DNA from 2 places in the Geothrix sp. 21YS21S-2 genome. Region 2 is predicted to be linked to the other one. Evidence: riboswitches for the same ligand, from Rfam matches in the RefSeq annotation. Region 2 holds a riboswitch; the other holds the start of a gene.

Region 1 (7,550 bases), 2.5 Mb from region 2:
AGTCCGGGTCCTTGGGCAGGATCCTGAGAGCGGACCGCATGCGGTTCTGGGCCTCGGCCACGTCCCCTTCCAGCAGCGCCTCCTCGGCGAGGTAGGCGTGGAAGTAGGGGTCCTTCTTGCGCACCGTCTCCCCCAGGGCGCGGAAGCGCTGGGCCTCCTCCACCCGCCCCGCGTTGCGCAGCAGGGCCTCCATGTTCCCGATGGGCGCCCCGTCGCGCTTGTCCAGCTCCATGGCGCGGCGGTAGGCCTCCTCGGCCTTGGCGGGATTGTCCATGGCGGCGTACACGACCCCAAGGATGTTCCAGCCGACGCTTGACTTGGGATCGGAATCCAGGGAGAGCTGGGCCTGCTCCCGGGCGGCGTCCAGGTCCCCGTCGGTGAGGCACTCCACGGCCCGGTTGCTGTAGAAGAGGGCCCGGAACCGGGTCTCGGGAAGGACGACGACCTTGTAGGTGCCGTAGCGCTTGCGCAGTTCCGGCACGAAGTCGGCGATGAGGTCGTTGTGGGGCGGGGCGGGGGTCAGGGCGACCACGTGCCGCTCGAAGCGGATGATCCCCCCGGCCTTGCGCCAGTGGTTCGTGTTCAGGGCCTCCGCGTATTCCTCGTGGATCCCCATGGCGCGGCAGGCCACCACGAAGAAGGCGGTCAGGGACAGGCAGTTGGCCCTGCCGTCGGTCCACACCTCGGCCACCGTGCGGGTGCGGGAGTTGTCGTAGACCAGGCCGATGCCGCCATCGGCGCGCTTCAGGAATAGCGTCTGGAGGAGGTCCTGCAGCTTGGTCTGGGTGGTGGGGGCGGAGCCCGTGGCCTTGAGGATGTAGGCCCTGGCCTCCGAGGGGAGGAAGAAGGGATCCGCCTGGGCGGGCGCCGTCTGGGCCTGGGAAACGATCCCCAGGAGGCCGGCGGCCAAGAACGTCCGAATGTCCATCAAACCCAAGCCCTCCGCCAACGACTTTACAGGAACGGAACCTCCTGGTTCAGAATACGGCAGGGAACGGTCCGGAGGTTAGAATGGACCGCCCCGGGAGGACAGCCCATGACCACAGCCATCGTTTGCGCCTATTCCTCCGTCGGCCACGAGGCCCTGGCCGGACTCCTGGAGGCCGGGATCAACGTACAGGCCCTCTTCACCTACCCCCAGCGCCCCGACGAGGCCTGGTTCACCCCGCCCGCGGCCCTGGCCCAGAAGCACGGCATCGCCGTGCACATGGAAAAGGACTTCAACAGCGACAAGGTTTACAAGACCGTGGCCGCCATGGCGCCGGACTTCCTCTTCAGCTTCTATTTCCGGGAGATGATCCACCAGCGGTACCTGGACCTGCCCAAGAAGGGCGCCTACAACCTCCACGGCTCCCTCCTGCCCGCCTACCGGGGCCGTGCCCCCATCAACTGGGTCCTGGTGAAGGGCGAGACGGCCACCGGCATCACGCTCCACTCCATGACCTCCCGGCCCGACGACGGCGACATCATCGGCCAGACCCCCCTGCCCATCGCCTGGGACGAGACGGCCCTCAGCCTCACCCTGCGCTCCGCCGCGGCCGCCAGGACCCTGGTCAAGGCCCTCGTCCCCGGCCTGGTGGACGGCACCGCCAAGCGGATCCCCCAGAAGGGCCTGGGCGCCTCCAGCTACTTCGGGGGCAGGGCCCCCGAGGACGGCCAGCTCGACCTCACCCATCCCCTCCACGAGGCCTTCAACCTCATCCGGGCCGTGGCCGATCCCTGGCCCAACGCCTTCCTGGAGACCCCCCGGGGGCTCCTGAAGGTGGCCTGGGCCCTTCCCTCGGCCTCCCCCTGCCCCCAGGGCCACTTCCGGGAAGGCCGGGAGGGGATCCTCCTGGGCTTCCGGGACGGCGCCCTGCGCCTCCACACCCTCCGCCGGGAGGGGGTCCGCAGCGAGCGCCCCTCGGTCCATGCCGCCTGGCTCAGGGAGCTGGGCATCCCCGAAGCCAAGTGAGGCCCCTCCTCGCCGCCCTCCTCCTCCTGGGGTCCGCGGCCCTGGCCCGCCCCGTGGGCACCGCCCGGGAGGCCCGGGCCATCGCCGAGCACGAGACCAGCGGCATCGCCGTCAGCGCCCGGAGGGTGCACCTGAACGGCGCCACCGGGGGGTGGGAGGTGGACCTGCGCATGCCGGGGGAGAGCCGCGGGTGGCGGTGCGTGGTGGACAGCGATACGCGCGCGGTGTTCACGAAGACGCGGATTCCCAATCCAGAGGTGCCGAGGGGGCGGAAAAAGCAGTGAAGGGATATTGACGCCCCTGAAAGGTTCTATAACCCGTCAGCAGGGTTGCGGCGAATCCGCCAAGGGGTCCCCGCTGACGATGCGGATCGGCAGGCCATCACCGGTTTGACCGGGAGATGCTGGAGCATCCCCAGGATTTCAACCCGGCTCCCATCCGCAACCCGATCCGAACGGCACGCCTCAAGGCAGGAATAAGCCAGGAGGACCTGGCTTCAGCCCATGGCATCAGCCAACCGGCACTTGCCTAGGGCCGAAAGCCCTGAAGGTGCGACCGGGAACAAAAGAGAGGCCCGGTATTCTTCTGTCCTGGGTTGCGGTGATGGGTGGGCCACCCGCCTTCAGCCCTCGGTCCTGATTTCGGTCCTTGCCAGTTCCAGGTCCGCCTCGACCATCATCTCGACCAGCGATGCGAAATCCATGGTCGGCTTCCAACCCAGAAGGTCCCGGGCCTTGGATGCGTCGCCCTCGATGTCGTCTACCTCTGAGGGCCGGAGGAAGCGAGGATCGGTATCGACGAATTCATGCCAATCCAGCCCAACCGTTGCAAAGGCCAGATCCAGAAACCCGCGGATTGAATTGGAGACCCCGGTGGCGATGACATAATCGTCAGGCTCCTCCTGCTGCAACATGCGCCACATGGCCTCAACATAATCCCCGGCGAAACCCCAGTCCCGCCTTGGCTCCAGGTTTCCAAGAGTCAAGCGATGTTCCAGGCCCAGCTTGATTCTAGCTGCCGCCCGGGTGATCTTTCGGGTCACGAAGTTCTCGCCCCGCCTGGGGCTCTCGTGATTGAAAAGGATCCCGTTGCATAGAAACAGCCCATAACTCTCCCGGTAGTTCACGACTTCGTGGTGCGCAGCTACTTTCGCGACGGCGTACGGCGAGCGCGGCTCGAACCTTGTTCCCTCGTTCTGGGGCGGTTTCGCCCTCCCGAACATCTCGCTGGAACCCGCCTGGTAGAACCGGGCAGCCTTCCCCCCATGCTTCAGGTGGAATCGGAGCGCCTCCAGGAATCTCAGGACGGCAGTTCCGTTCACCTCCATTGTGTATTCGGGCTGATCGAAGCTCACCCGCACATGGCTCTGCCCTCCGAGGTTGTAGATTTCATCCGGCTGTGCAAGATCAAGGATGTCCCGCAGGGACCCTGCGTCAGCAAGATCGCCGTAATGGAGGAAAAAATTCGGATTCGCCTTCCCACCCATGTGGAGGTGATCAATCCGGCTGGTGTTGAACGCCGAGGACCGCCGGACCATGCCGTGGACCTGATAGCCCTTCGAGAGGAGCAACTCCGCCAGGTAGCTTCCATCCTGGCCCGTGACGCCGGTGATCATCGCGGATCGTGAAGTGGGCATTCCTGCTCCTAGAGTTTGCTAGATGATAGTTGGCAAACGCTTCAATCCGGCCAAAAGAACCGCTTGGAGGGAAACCAGGGCGCCCCTCTCTCTACGCCCCAGAGTTCTTCTCCGCTCCTGGTATAATCCCTCGGCACCAAATGCCGCGAGGAGGCCTTTATGGCTTTTATGGACTGGGGCAAGGCCCAATTCATTGAAATCATCGAGTGGCTGGACGATTCAAATGACGTGCTGGCCTGGCGTTTCCCCGTGCGGAACCAGGAGATCAAGAACAACGCCCAGCTGGTGGTGCGGGAGAGCCAGGAGGCCACCTTCGTCCACGAGGGGCAGTTCGCCGACACCTTCACCCCCGGCACCCACACCCTCTCCACGAAGAACATGCCCATCCTGGCCGACCTCAAGGGCTGGAAGTACGGCTTCGAGAGCCCCTTCAAGTCGGAGGTCTACTTCACCAACACCCGGCTCTACAACGACCTGGGCTGGGGCACCTCCAACCCGATCATGATGCGGGACGCCGACTTCGGCATGCTGCGCATCCGCGCTTTCGGCATCTATTCCATCCGGGTGAAGGACTCCAAGAAGTTCCTCAAGGAGCTGGTGGGCACCAACGGCGTCTACACCAAGGACGACATCACCGAGCAGCTGCGCAAGAGCCTCATCAGCAAGTTCACCGACGCCCTGGGCGAGGCCAAGGTCCCCGCCCTGGACCTGGCAGCCCACTACGACGACCTCTCGGACCTGCTTCGCCAGAAGATGGACCCCGAATTCCAGACCATGGGCCTGGAGTGCTCCAAGCTCTTCATCGAGAACATCAGCCTCCCCGAGGAAGTCGAGGCCATGATGGACAAGCGAACCTCGGTGGGCATGATGGCCCCCGTGATGGGCGCCTACACCCAGATGCAGGTGGCCGATTCCGTGCCCCTGGCCGCACAGAACCCGGGCGGCATCGCCGGCATGGGCATGGGCCTGGGCATGGGCGTGGGCATGGGCAACATGATGGGCCAGCAGATGGGCGGCGCCATGGGCCAGATGGCCCAGGCCCCCTACCCCGCCGGCCAGGCCGCCCCGGCCCCGGCCAAGGGCATCAAGGAGGAGCTCACCGAACTCAAGGATCTCTTCGACAGCCAGCTCATCACCCAGGCCGAGTTTGATAAGCAGCGCAGCGCCATTCTTTCCAAGCACGGAATGGCCTGACCGCCCTGGAATGGCGTTGCCCCTCAAGGGATCGGCAAGGTAGGATCTAATGTCACCGAGGAGCGTTGCGAGCCGTCCCGTCCGGACGGCCTAGGCTCGGCGGCCTCCGTCCCGTCCAACGACGCTCACCCCGCGATCCCGCAAGGGCGCAGGGTGGGCATCCATCTCCATTCCACCACGTCCGGAGAACCCCCATGAGCCTTCTCGCCGTTGGAAGCGTAGCGTTCGATGACCTCGAGACCCCCTCGGGCCGCCGGGACAACATCCTGGGCGGTTCGGCCAGCCACTTCTCCCTCAGCGCGAGCCGGTTTCATCCCGTGCAGGTGGTGGCGATCGTCGGCGAGGATTTCGGTCCGGACCATTTCAAGGTTTTCGAAGGCCGCCCCATCGACCTCTCGGGCCTGATCAAGACCCCCGGCCTCAGCTTCCACTGGAAGGGGCAGTACGGCAGCGACCTCAATGAAGCCAGGACCCTGGAGACCCACCTGAACGTCTTTGCGGGCTTCAAGCCGGACCTTCCCGCGGCCTTCCGCAGCTCCCAGTACCTCTTCCTGGGCAACATCGATCCCACCCTCCAGCTGGACGTGGTCAGGCAGATGTCCCCCCGCCCCAAGTGGATCGCCCTGGACACCATGAACTTCTGGATCGACGGCGCCCGCGGGGCCCTGCTCGAGGTCCTCAAGGAGATCGACATCCTCCTCGTGAACGAGGCCGAGGCCCGCTCCCTCACGGGCGAGCGGAACCTCGTGAAGGTCTACGCAGCGATCCGCAAGCTCGGCCCGCAGATCCTCGTCGTCAAGCGCGGCGAGTACGGCATGCTCCTGTTCACCCCCGAGGGGCACTTTGCCGCTCCCGCCTTCCCCCTGGAGGAGGTCCACGATCCCACCGGAGCGGGCGACACCTTCGCAGGCGGGTTCCTCGGCTACCTCGCGGCCGCCGGGACGCTGGACCTGGCCACCATGAAGCGCGCGGCCCTGGCCGGAACGGTCATGGCCAGCTTCGCGGTGCAGGATTTCGGGACGGAGCGGGTGCAGGCTCTGGGCACCGAGGAGTACGAGAGCCGGATTGGAGCATTCAGGGAAATGATCCATATCGGTTGAGGAGGGCAGGTTCCACAGCGGACCGCAAGGTTGACGCCGACGAAGCGAGCGCCTACCTATTAGGGCGTGTTCCCTGCTGGTGCTAGGATTGGAAAATTAAAAGGTGATTTCATGCTTCGTCCCCGCTATGTAGGCGTCTTGTTCACGGCCCTCTCCCTCGTGGCCCAGGAACCGGGCCTCCCGGATCTCCAGAGCCTCCGGCAGGCTGCAACAGCGGCCCAACTGGGCGGGGCCGCAGCCACGGATGCCGTCCCACGGGGTACCGCGGCCACGGCTCGAACCCTGCAGGCACAGGAAGGCGCGCGCCAGGCTCCGTCCGAGCAGGACTCCATCCAGGCCGAGATCAAGGCCGCCAAGGCGAAAGAGCGAGGACCGAAGCGCTTCGCCGAGGACCTCTTCACGACGCGGCAGAGCTCTCCTTCCGGAACCGAGGGCGGCATCTCCGAGGACTACGTCCTGGGCGCCGGCGACCAGATCCAGATCAGCGCCTTCGGCAGTGCAAACTTCGAGCTCCCCGCCCAGGTGGACGGACGCGGCGAACTCGTGGTCCCCAAGGTGGGTTCGGTCAAGGTGGCCGGCATGAGCCTGGCCAGGGCCCGCTCCGCCGTCCAGGCGAAGGTGGCCCAGCAGTTCAGCCGGACCACGGTCGACCTCTCCGTCGTGAAGCTGCGGGAGGTGCGCGTCTTCGTCCTGGGTGAAGTCTACCGCCCCGGCGGCTACCTGGTCCCCAGCCTCAGCAGCCTTGTCAATGTGCTGAGCCTCGCGGGCGGCCCCACCGCCGCCGGCAGCTACCGCCAGATCCGGGTGATGCGCGGCGGCAAGGCCGTCCACCAGGTGGACCTCTACCCCCTGCGGGCCGAAGGCCTGGGCAACATGAATTTCGGCCTTCAGAGCGGCGACACCGTCTTCGTGCCGCTGGCCTTCAACCAGGTCACCCTGGAGGGCGCCTTCACCCGCGTGGTGGCCGCCACCGGCGACCTGCAGCCCAGGAAGGTGAAGACCCGCCTGGACAAGGAGATCGCCAAACTGAAGGAGCAGATCGCCGCGGAGGAATACCGCCTTGGCCCCAAGGGGTCCCCCAACCGCATGCATGCCGAGGCCCTGCTCGGGGAGCGGGAAGGGACCGAAGACATCGACCCGGACCGGGAACAGGACAAGGCCACCTCCAAGAACAAGGACAAGAAGCCGGACCTGGAACTGGAGCAGGAACGCTCCCAGGGTCAGGGACTGGATCAGTCTCTGGCGGCGGGCCCCATCCAGGGGCAGACAGCCTCCTACCAGGAGCCCACGCTAGCCGAACGGACCCTCATCGAGGAGCGCCTCGTCCTCCTGCGCAAGCGCCTTGACCGCATCAGCGTCCAGGCCCGTGGCGACCAGCGCACGACGAACATCCCAGAGCAGGAGGCCAAGGCCGAAAGCATCTCCATGGAGAACAGCGGACTCCCTGGCTGGCTCGCCCGTTGGAACTCCGACGGCGTGGCGCCTTCCATGCAGTTCGAGATGCTGCCTGGCGAGACGGTCGACCAGGCCCTGCGTTTCGCGGGGGGCCTCGCTCTGCAGGCCTTCGAGGACAGTCTCGTCCTGCGCCGCCTGGCCAAGGGCGGCGTCCTGGACGCCGCCGACGTCCCCCTGGCCAAGGCCGGCCAGGTCGAGCTCCGGCGGGGCG
Region 2 (7,550 bases):
CCGCCCAGGCGGGCGTCAATGCCCTGGTGATCGCCGGATGCCTGCTGATCGCCCGGTGGAGCCGGGACACCGCCGCCGTCGTCCCCACGGTCCTCCGCCTCTTCTACGCCCCCATCATCTACTGGTGCTTCTACCATCAGGTGCAGACCCTGTGGCCCCTGTTCCACACCCTGCCCCTGGACGGCCACCTGGCCCGGGCCGACCAGGCCCTCTTCGGCTGCCAGCCCTCCCTGGCCTGGCGCGCCGCCCTGCCCCAGCGCTGGCTCTCCGAGATCTTCTGCTTCGCCTACCTGGTCTACTACTTCTTCACGCCCATAGTGGGGTTCACCGCCCTCCTGAGGTCCGGCTACGCCGCCGCCGAGCGGGTGATCCTCGCGGCCACGGCCTGTTTCTTCGTGTGCTATGCGCTGTTCTGGATGTTCCCCACCGTCGGGCCGCACTTCTGGTTCCCGCCGGCCCAGGGCCCGCGGCTCTACGACGGGTACGTCTTCAACCATGCGCTCTTCTTCTTCACCCGGGGCGGCGAGATCCGCGGCGGGGCCTTCCCCAGCTCCCACATCGCGGTCGCCACGCTGTTCACGCTTTGGGCCCGGCGGGAGGTGAAGGCGCTGTTCGCGCCGCTGGCGGTGGTGACGGCGGTGATGCTGCCGGCGGTGGTGTACCTCCGGGCGCACTACCTGGTGGATGTGCCGGCGGGGCTCCTCGTGGGGGCCGTCGCCTACTGGGCCAGCGCCCGGACCCTCGCCGCTTCCCGCTAGCATGGTCGCCATGGGGCACCTTCGCGTCATCGAGTTCTTCGCGGGCATGGGCGGCTGGCGCCGCGCCTTCGGCGCACGTGCCACGATCGCGGCGGCCTACGACATCAGCCCGCCGGCCCTGGCCACCTACGCCCGCATCTGGGGCGAACGTCCCACCGCCCGGGAGCTGGCCACCGTGCCCGCCGCGGAAATCCTGCGGCACGGGGCCGACACCTGGGCGATGAGCCCGCCCTGCCAGCCCTTCTGCCGCATGGGGAACCGCCAGGATCTGGAGGACCCGCGCTCCCGGGCCTTCCTCCGCCTGATGGAGCTCCTGGCGGCGCACCCGCCGGAGCACCTGGTGCTGGAGTCCGTGGAGGGCTTCCTGGGCTCCGGGGCCCACGCCCTGCTCACGGACCGGCTCCGGGAGGGCGGCTTCCATGCGCTGGAATACACCCTCGACCCCCAGCGCTTCGGCCTGCCCAACCAGCGGCCCCGGGCCTTCGTGGTGGCCTCCCGGAGGACCCTGGAGGGACGGGAGCTCCCCGGCCTCCCGACGGCGCCCCTGCGGGGGTTCCTGGACCCTGTCGAGGACCCCGGCCTCTACCTGGGCGAAGCCCTCCGGCACCGGCCCGGCCTGGATCTGGTGACGGAGGACGCCACGCGCACCGCATGCTTCATCGGCGGCTACGGTCGGCGCTACGTCGGCAGCGGGTCCTTCCTGGAGACGGAGCGCGGCGTGCGCCGGTTCTCGGTGGCCGAGACCGCGCGGCTGCTGGGGTGGGAGCCTCCCCCGGCGTTCCCGGAGGAGGTGTCCGCTGAGGGGCGCTACAAGCTGCTGGGAAATGGATTGAGCATCCCGGTGGCGGCCTGGGTGGCGGGGCATCTAGCCTAGGAGCCTCCGGATCACTTCCTGCGCCACCCGCAGCCCGAACAGCGCCGGCATGTACGACACCGTCCCGATGGGCTGGCGCTTGCGGCCGGTGCCGTGGTGCTCGCCCACGTCCGCGGGTTCGTAGGGCGTCGTGTTGAGGGCGGGCTCCACGGAGTACACGCAGGGGATGCCCGAGGCCACGCCCCGCCTGCGCAGGCGCAGCCTCACGACCCGCGCCAGGGGGCAGATGAGGGTCTCGGAGATGTCCCCGACCCGCACCTGGGACGCGTCCATCCTGCCGCCGGCGCCCATGCTGGAGACCACGGGGATGCCCAGCCGGTGCACGGCCTCCAGGAGGGTGACCTTGGAGTTGAGGGAGTCGATGGCGTCCACCACCATGTCGGGGCGCGGGTCCAGGAAGCCGTCCACGGTGTCCGGGTCCAGGAATCCGGGCCGCGCGTCCACGTCGCAGTCCGGGTTGATGTCCAGGATGCGCTCCGCGGCCAGGTCCGCCTTCTTCCGGCCGAGGGTGGAGTGCAGGGCGAAGAGCTGGCGGTTGATGTTCGTGGCGTCCACCGCGCCGTAGTCGACCAGGCGGAAGTGCCCGACCCCGGCGCGGGCCAGGGCCTCCACGGCGTACGACCCCACGCCCCCCAGGCCGAAGACGGCCACCCGCGCGTCCTGGAGCCGGGCCAGGGGCTCGGCGCCCAGGAGCTGTTCGGTGCGGGCGTACCATCTCATCTCAACCATCTCCTGAAGAGGCGCGAAGCGTTTTCATGGGCGGGCACCGGGCGGGGGGAAGCGGCGGCGATCCGCGCCAGGTTGGCGGGTTCGTTGGGGCCGGTCACTCCCTCCGGGGGCAGGTCGGGGGAATCCGTCTCGAAGAGGATCCGGTCCTCACGCAGCGCCGCCAGGGAGGCGTGGGCCCGCCTCGCGCCGGGAACGGTGAGGGCGCGCCCGAAGGACAGGTGCAGGCCGAGGGCCTGGAACTCCAGGGCCACCTCGGGGGCGCCGGAGAAGGCGTGCACGAGGCCGCCCGAGGCGGGGAGGCCGGTCTCCCGGAGGATCTCCAGCAGGCGCCCCGCAGCCTTCACGCAGTGCAGGGAGACCGGGAGGTCGCGCCGGATGGCCAGGGCGAGCTGGGCGCGCAGGGCTTCCTCCTGGAGCTCCCGGGAGGGCCTGCCGTCGGAGAAGTCGAGGCCGCATTCGCCCGCGCCGGCGCCGGCGTCGAAGGCCGCCTCCAGCCGCGCCGCCCAGCCCGGGGACGCGCCGTCCACGTACCAGGGATGCAGGCCCGCCATGGGAAGGATCTCCGGCCGGCGGCCCAGCTCCAGCACCCGGTCCCAGTCGCCTTCCCGGGTGCCGCAGCAGACCATGTGCGTCACCCCGGCCTGGGCGGCCCGGCGCAGCACCGCCTCCAGCCCGGCGCCGAAGCGCTCGTCCTGGAGGTGGCAGTGCGCGTCGAAGAGCACTAGTACCGGTAGTGCTCGGGCTTGAAGGGCCCTTCCACGGGAACGTTGATGTACTTCGCCTGGGTCTCGGAGAGCTCCGTGAGCTGGGCGTTGAGCTTCTTCAGCTGGAGCCTCGCCACGTGCTCGTCGAGCTTCTTGGGCAGGGTGTAGACGCCGACCGCGTACTCGCCCTTCTTCGTCCACAGCTCGATCTGGGCCAGGGTCTGGTTGGCGAAGCTGGAGCTCATGACGTAGGAGGGGTGGCCGGTGCCGCAGCCCAGGTTCACCAGGCGGCCCTTGGCCAGCAGGATGATGCGCTTGCCGTCGGGGAAGATGACGTGGTCCACCTGGGGCTTGATCTCCTCCCAACGGTAGCCTTCCAGCGAGGCGATGTTGATCTCGCTGTCGAAGTGGCCGATGTTGCAGACGATGGCCTGGTCCTTCATCTTCGCCATGTGGGCGTGGTCGATGACGTGGTGGTTGCCGGTGGCGGTGACGAAGATGTCGGCCTTGTCGGCGGCGTAGTCCATGGTCACGACCCGGTAGCCCTCCATGGCGGCCTGCAGGGCGCAGATGGGGTCGATCTCGGTCACCCACACCTGGGCGCTCAGCGCGCGCATGGCCTGGGCGCAGCCCTTGCCGACGTCGCCGTAGCCGCAGATGAGGGCGACCTTGCCGGCGATCATGACGTCGGTGGCGCGCTTGATGCCGTCCACCAGGGACTCGCGGCAGCCGTAGAGATTGTCGAACTTGGACTTGGTCACGGAGTCGTTGACGTTGATGGCGGGGAACTTCAGCTCGCCCTTCTCGGCCATCTGGTAGAGGCGGTGGACGCCCGTGGTGGTCTCCTCGGTGACGCCCCTGATGCCGGCCAGCTGCCGGGAGTAGAAGCCGGGATCGGTGGCCAGGGTGCGGCGGATGGCGCCGTACAGCGCCCGCTCCTCCTCGTTGCCGGGGTTGTCCAGCAGGGAGGCGTCCTTCTCGGCCCGGGCGCCCAGGTGCACCAGGAGGGTGGCGTCCCCGCCGTCGTCCAGGATCATGTTGGCCGCGCCCTCCTTGAAGGCGAAGATGCGGTGCGTGAAGTCCCAGTAGTCGTCCAGGCTCTCGCCCTTGAGGGCGAAGACCGGGGTGCCGCCCTGGGCGATGGCGGCGGCGGCGTGGTCCTGGGTGGAGAAGATGTTGCAGGAGGCCCAGCGCACCTCGGCGCCCAGGGCGATCAGGGTCTCGATGAGCACCGCGGTCTGGATGGTCATGTGCAGCGAGCCCGCGATGCGCGCGCCCTTGAGGGGCTGGGCTCCCGCGTACTCCTCGCGGATGGCCATGAGGCCGGGCATCTCAGTCTCGGCGATGGCGATCTCGCGGCGGCCCCAGGGGGCCAGGGACAGGTCGGCGACCTGGAAGTCGGTGGTGGTGGCGGTCATGGGAACTCCTGGGCGGCTGCCGGGTGGGGACACCGGGCGGCGATCCCGCGCCTACCCGCGAACCCGGCTGAGGTTTCAAGGTAAGCGCCGTTGGGAGCACAGGCTTCCGAGCCTGGGACATGGAGATGCCTTGCAGCGCCTCTCGGAAGTACCCAATGATACGCAATCTCAGGTATCCTGGCAATGACATGGACGCCCCCCAGCCCGTCTTCGACACCCTGATCCGGAACGCCCTGGTGGTGGACGGGACGGGAGGCCCCCGCTTCAAGGCCGACGTGGGGCTCCTGGACGGCCGCATCCATGCCGTGGGGGACCTGGGCCCGGCCCGCGCCGCGGCGGTGCTGGACGCGCAGGGCCAGGTGCTCGCCCCGGGGTTCATCGACACCCACACGCACGACGACCGCGCCGTGTTCCGCGCGGATTCCATCCTCCCCAAGTCGAGCCAGGGGGTCACCACCGTGGTGGTGGGAAACTGCGGCATCAGCCTGGCGCCCCTTTCCCCCCTCCAGGCCCCCCCCGCCCCCCTCGACCTCCTGGGCGGTGCGGAGGACTTCACGTTCCCCACCTTCGCCGCCTACGCCCGGGCCCTCCAGGACGCCCCGCTCGCCACCAACGTGGCCGCCCTGGTGGGCCACGGAACCCTGCGCGTGCGCACCATGGAGGACTGGTCGGGGCCCGCGGACCCCGGGCAGCTGCGGGCCATGGTGCGGGACGTGGAGGAGGCCATGGAGGCCGGCGCCCGCGGCCTCAGCACCGGCCTGGCCTACCCCACGAACAGCGGCGCCGACACCGCCGAGGTGGTGGCCCTGGCCCGGGCCGCGGCGAGGCACGGCGGCCGCCTCGCCATGCACGTGCGCGACGAGTTCGACGGCGTGGCCGGCGCCACCCGCGAAGCCTTCCGCTGCGCCCGGGAATCCGGGGCCTTCCTGGTGCTCAGCCACCAGAAGGTCGCAGGCCGGGCCAACCGCGGCCGCAGCAGCGAGCTCCTGCGCCTCTACGCGGAGGAGGGCGCCGGGGTCCCCTTCGCCATCGACGCCTACCCCTACACCGCGGGCTCCACGGTGCTGGACCCGGCCTTCGCCTCCCAGTCCAGCAAGGTGCTGGTCTCCTGGTCCCTGCCCCATCCCAAGGCCGCGGGCCACACCCTGGCCCAGGTGGCCAAGGGCTGGGGCTGCACCGAGGCCCAGGCCCTGGAGCGCCTCAAGCCCGGGGGAGCCATCTACTTCCACATGGACGAGGCCGACGTGGAGCGCTTCCTGGCCTTCGACCGCTGCATGGTCGGCTCCGACGGCCTGCCCCACGACGTCCATCCCCATCCCCGCCTCTGGGGCACCTTCGCGCGCTTCCTCCGCGTGTACGTGGCCGAGCGCAACCTCTTCACCCTGGAGCAGGCCGTGCACAGGATGACGGGCCTGCCCGCGGAGGTCTTCGGCCTTGCGGGCCGGGGCCTGGTCAAGCCCGGGTGCCACGCGGACCTGGTCCTGTTCGATCCGGCCAAGGTGCGCGACATGGCCACCTACGAGCACCCCGGCCTGGCTGCGGAGGGGATCCTGGAGGTGTTCGTGAACGGCGTGCCGCGGGAAGCGGGGAAGGCGGGACAGTTCCTCTGATCCGGAATCCGGGAAGTCCTGGAAATTGGGCCCCTCGGTTCGCGGCCTTGATCTCGAAGATCGGCACCACCCCTGGAAAAGCCTATCGCCGGAAGACCCAGCGGTCGCCGGTGCTGTCCTTGGGGTCGAAAGCGTAGCCCTCCGAGTCGAAAGACTTGAGCCCTTCGGGTTCCCTGATCCGGTTCAGGATGGCGAAGCGGCACATGAGGCCCCGGGCCCGCTTGGCGTGGAAGCTCACCACCTTGCCGCCGTCCAGGAACACCGGCGTCAAGGTGCGGGCCGGGAGCGCCACGGCCCGGGAGAACTCCCCGGACGCGAGGTTCACCAGGGGGCCTCCGTCCAGGGCCGCCTTCAGGGCCCGGGTGAGCGTCCCTTCCCAGAAGGCGTAGAGGTCGGGGCCCTTGGGGTTGGGCAGGCGCGCGCCCATCTCGAGGCGGTAGGGCTGGATGAGGTCCAGGGGGCGAAGCAGGCCGTAGAGGCCCGAAAGGATGCGCAGGCGGTCCTGGGCGAAGGCGAGGTCCGCGGCGTCCATGCCGGTGGCGCCCAGCCCGTTGAAGGCCTCCCCGCTGTAGGCGAGGGCGGCCGGCCGGGCGTTGGCCGGGCTGAACGGGGGTTTCCAGGCCCGGTAGCGGCCTGCCGTCAGAGCGGCCAAGTCCTCGGACATGGCCATGAGCTTGCCCAGGGCTCCCAGATCCAGCTTTTTCAGGAGGCCCGCCAGCGTCCGGGCCTGCGGGAGGTGGACCGGGAGGGAAATGGGGACCTCCGGGACGGGCCGGTCGAAATCCAATTTCTTCGCTGAGGAAATCAAGAGAATCACGAAGACTCCGATAAGGGAGGGGTGACGATCTGCAGGACGAACGTTTCCTCCAGCCTATAAGGAGTTCCCATGAACGTGGGCCGGATCTGCATCATCGCCTTCGCCGCCATCTGCCTCCGGGCCCAGGACCTCGTCCTGGCGGTGGGCATCACGCCCGCCCAGAACATCTTCAACCGCATCCAGGGGACCTTCGAGAAGGCCACGGGCATCCACCTGGTCCTCAAGGACGCCCGCAGCCCCGAAGCCTGGCGCCTCCTGGACGCCGGGCAGGTGGAAGCCGCCTCGGGCGGCCTCACCTGGGAGGACTGGGTGGCCTCCATCAAGGCCAAGAACCTCCGGGTGCCCTCCGAGGAGGAGATCACCCGGTTCCAGATCGGCATCGACCAGATCCAGGTGGTCACCAGCCCCGACGTGCTCCTGTTGGAGCTCGGCCGGGAGGAGCTGCAGGGCATCTTCAGCGGGAAGACCACCAACTGGAAGCAGGTGGGCGGGGACGACGCCCCCATCGTCCTGCTCCTGGATCCCACCCAGATCGCCACCAACGACACCTTCCGCGGCCAGATACTCGGCGGCGCGCCCTTCGGGCCCGCCAAGTGGACCTTCCCGGCGGGCGTCACCCTGGTGCAGGCCGTCGCGGCCA

What was found. Region 2 has a riboswitch for S-adenosylhomocysteine ahead of ahcY (adenosylhomocysteinase). Riboswitches for the same ligand answer to the same signal wherever they lie in the genome.
Region 1: linked by a shared signal. The riboswitch ahead of RAH40_RS13155 (PfkB family carbohydrate kinase) and the one ahead of ahcY (adenosylhomocysteinase) in region 2 are both predicted to bind S-adenosylhomocysteine.

The regions. Positions count from the first base shown of each region.
Region 1 is NZ_CP132910.1:2,984,901-2,992,450, forward strand. It holds gene RAH40_RS13130 (tetratricopeptide repeat protein) at 1-928, opposite strand, end outside; gene RAH40_RS13135 (formyltransferase family protein) at 1,037-1,954, shown strand; gene RAH40_RS13140 (hypothetical protein) at 1,951-2,238, shown strand; gene gmd (GDP-mannose 4,6-dehydratase) at 2,577-3,590, opposite strand; gene RAH40_RS13150 (SPFH domain-containing protein) at 3,750-4,784, shown strand; S-adenosyl-L-homocysteine riboswitch at 4,836-4,918, shown strand; gene RAH40_RS13155 (PfkB family carbohydrate kinase) at 4,979-5,884, shown strand; gene RAH40_RS13160 (SLBB domain-containing protein) at 5,996-7,550, shown strand, end outside.
Region 2 is NZ_CP132910.1:244,986-252,535, reverse strand. It holds gene RAH40_RS01170 (phosphatase PAP2 family protein) at 1-758, shown strand, start outside; gene RAH40_RS01165 (DNA cytosine methyltransferase) at 769-1,632, shown strand; gene RAH40_RS01160 (tRNA threonylcarbamoyladenosine dehydratase) at 1,624-2,352, opposite strand; gene RAH40_RS01155 (TatD family hydrolase) at 2,349-3,083, opposite strand; gene ahcY (adenosylhomocysteinase) at 3,083-4,483, opposite strand; S-adenosyl-L-homocysteine riboswitch at 4,559-4,633, opposite strand; gene RAH40_RS01145 (amidohydrolase family protein) at 4,672-6,093, shown strand; gene RAH40_RS01140 (YaaA family protein) at 6,176-6,910, opposite strand; gene RAH40_RS01135 (substrate-binding domain-containing protein) at 6,980-7,550, shown strand, end outside.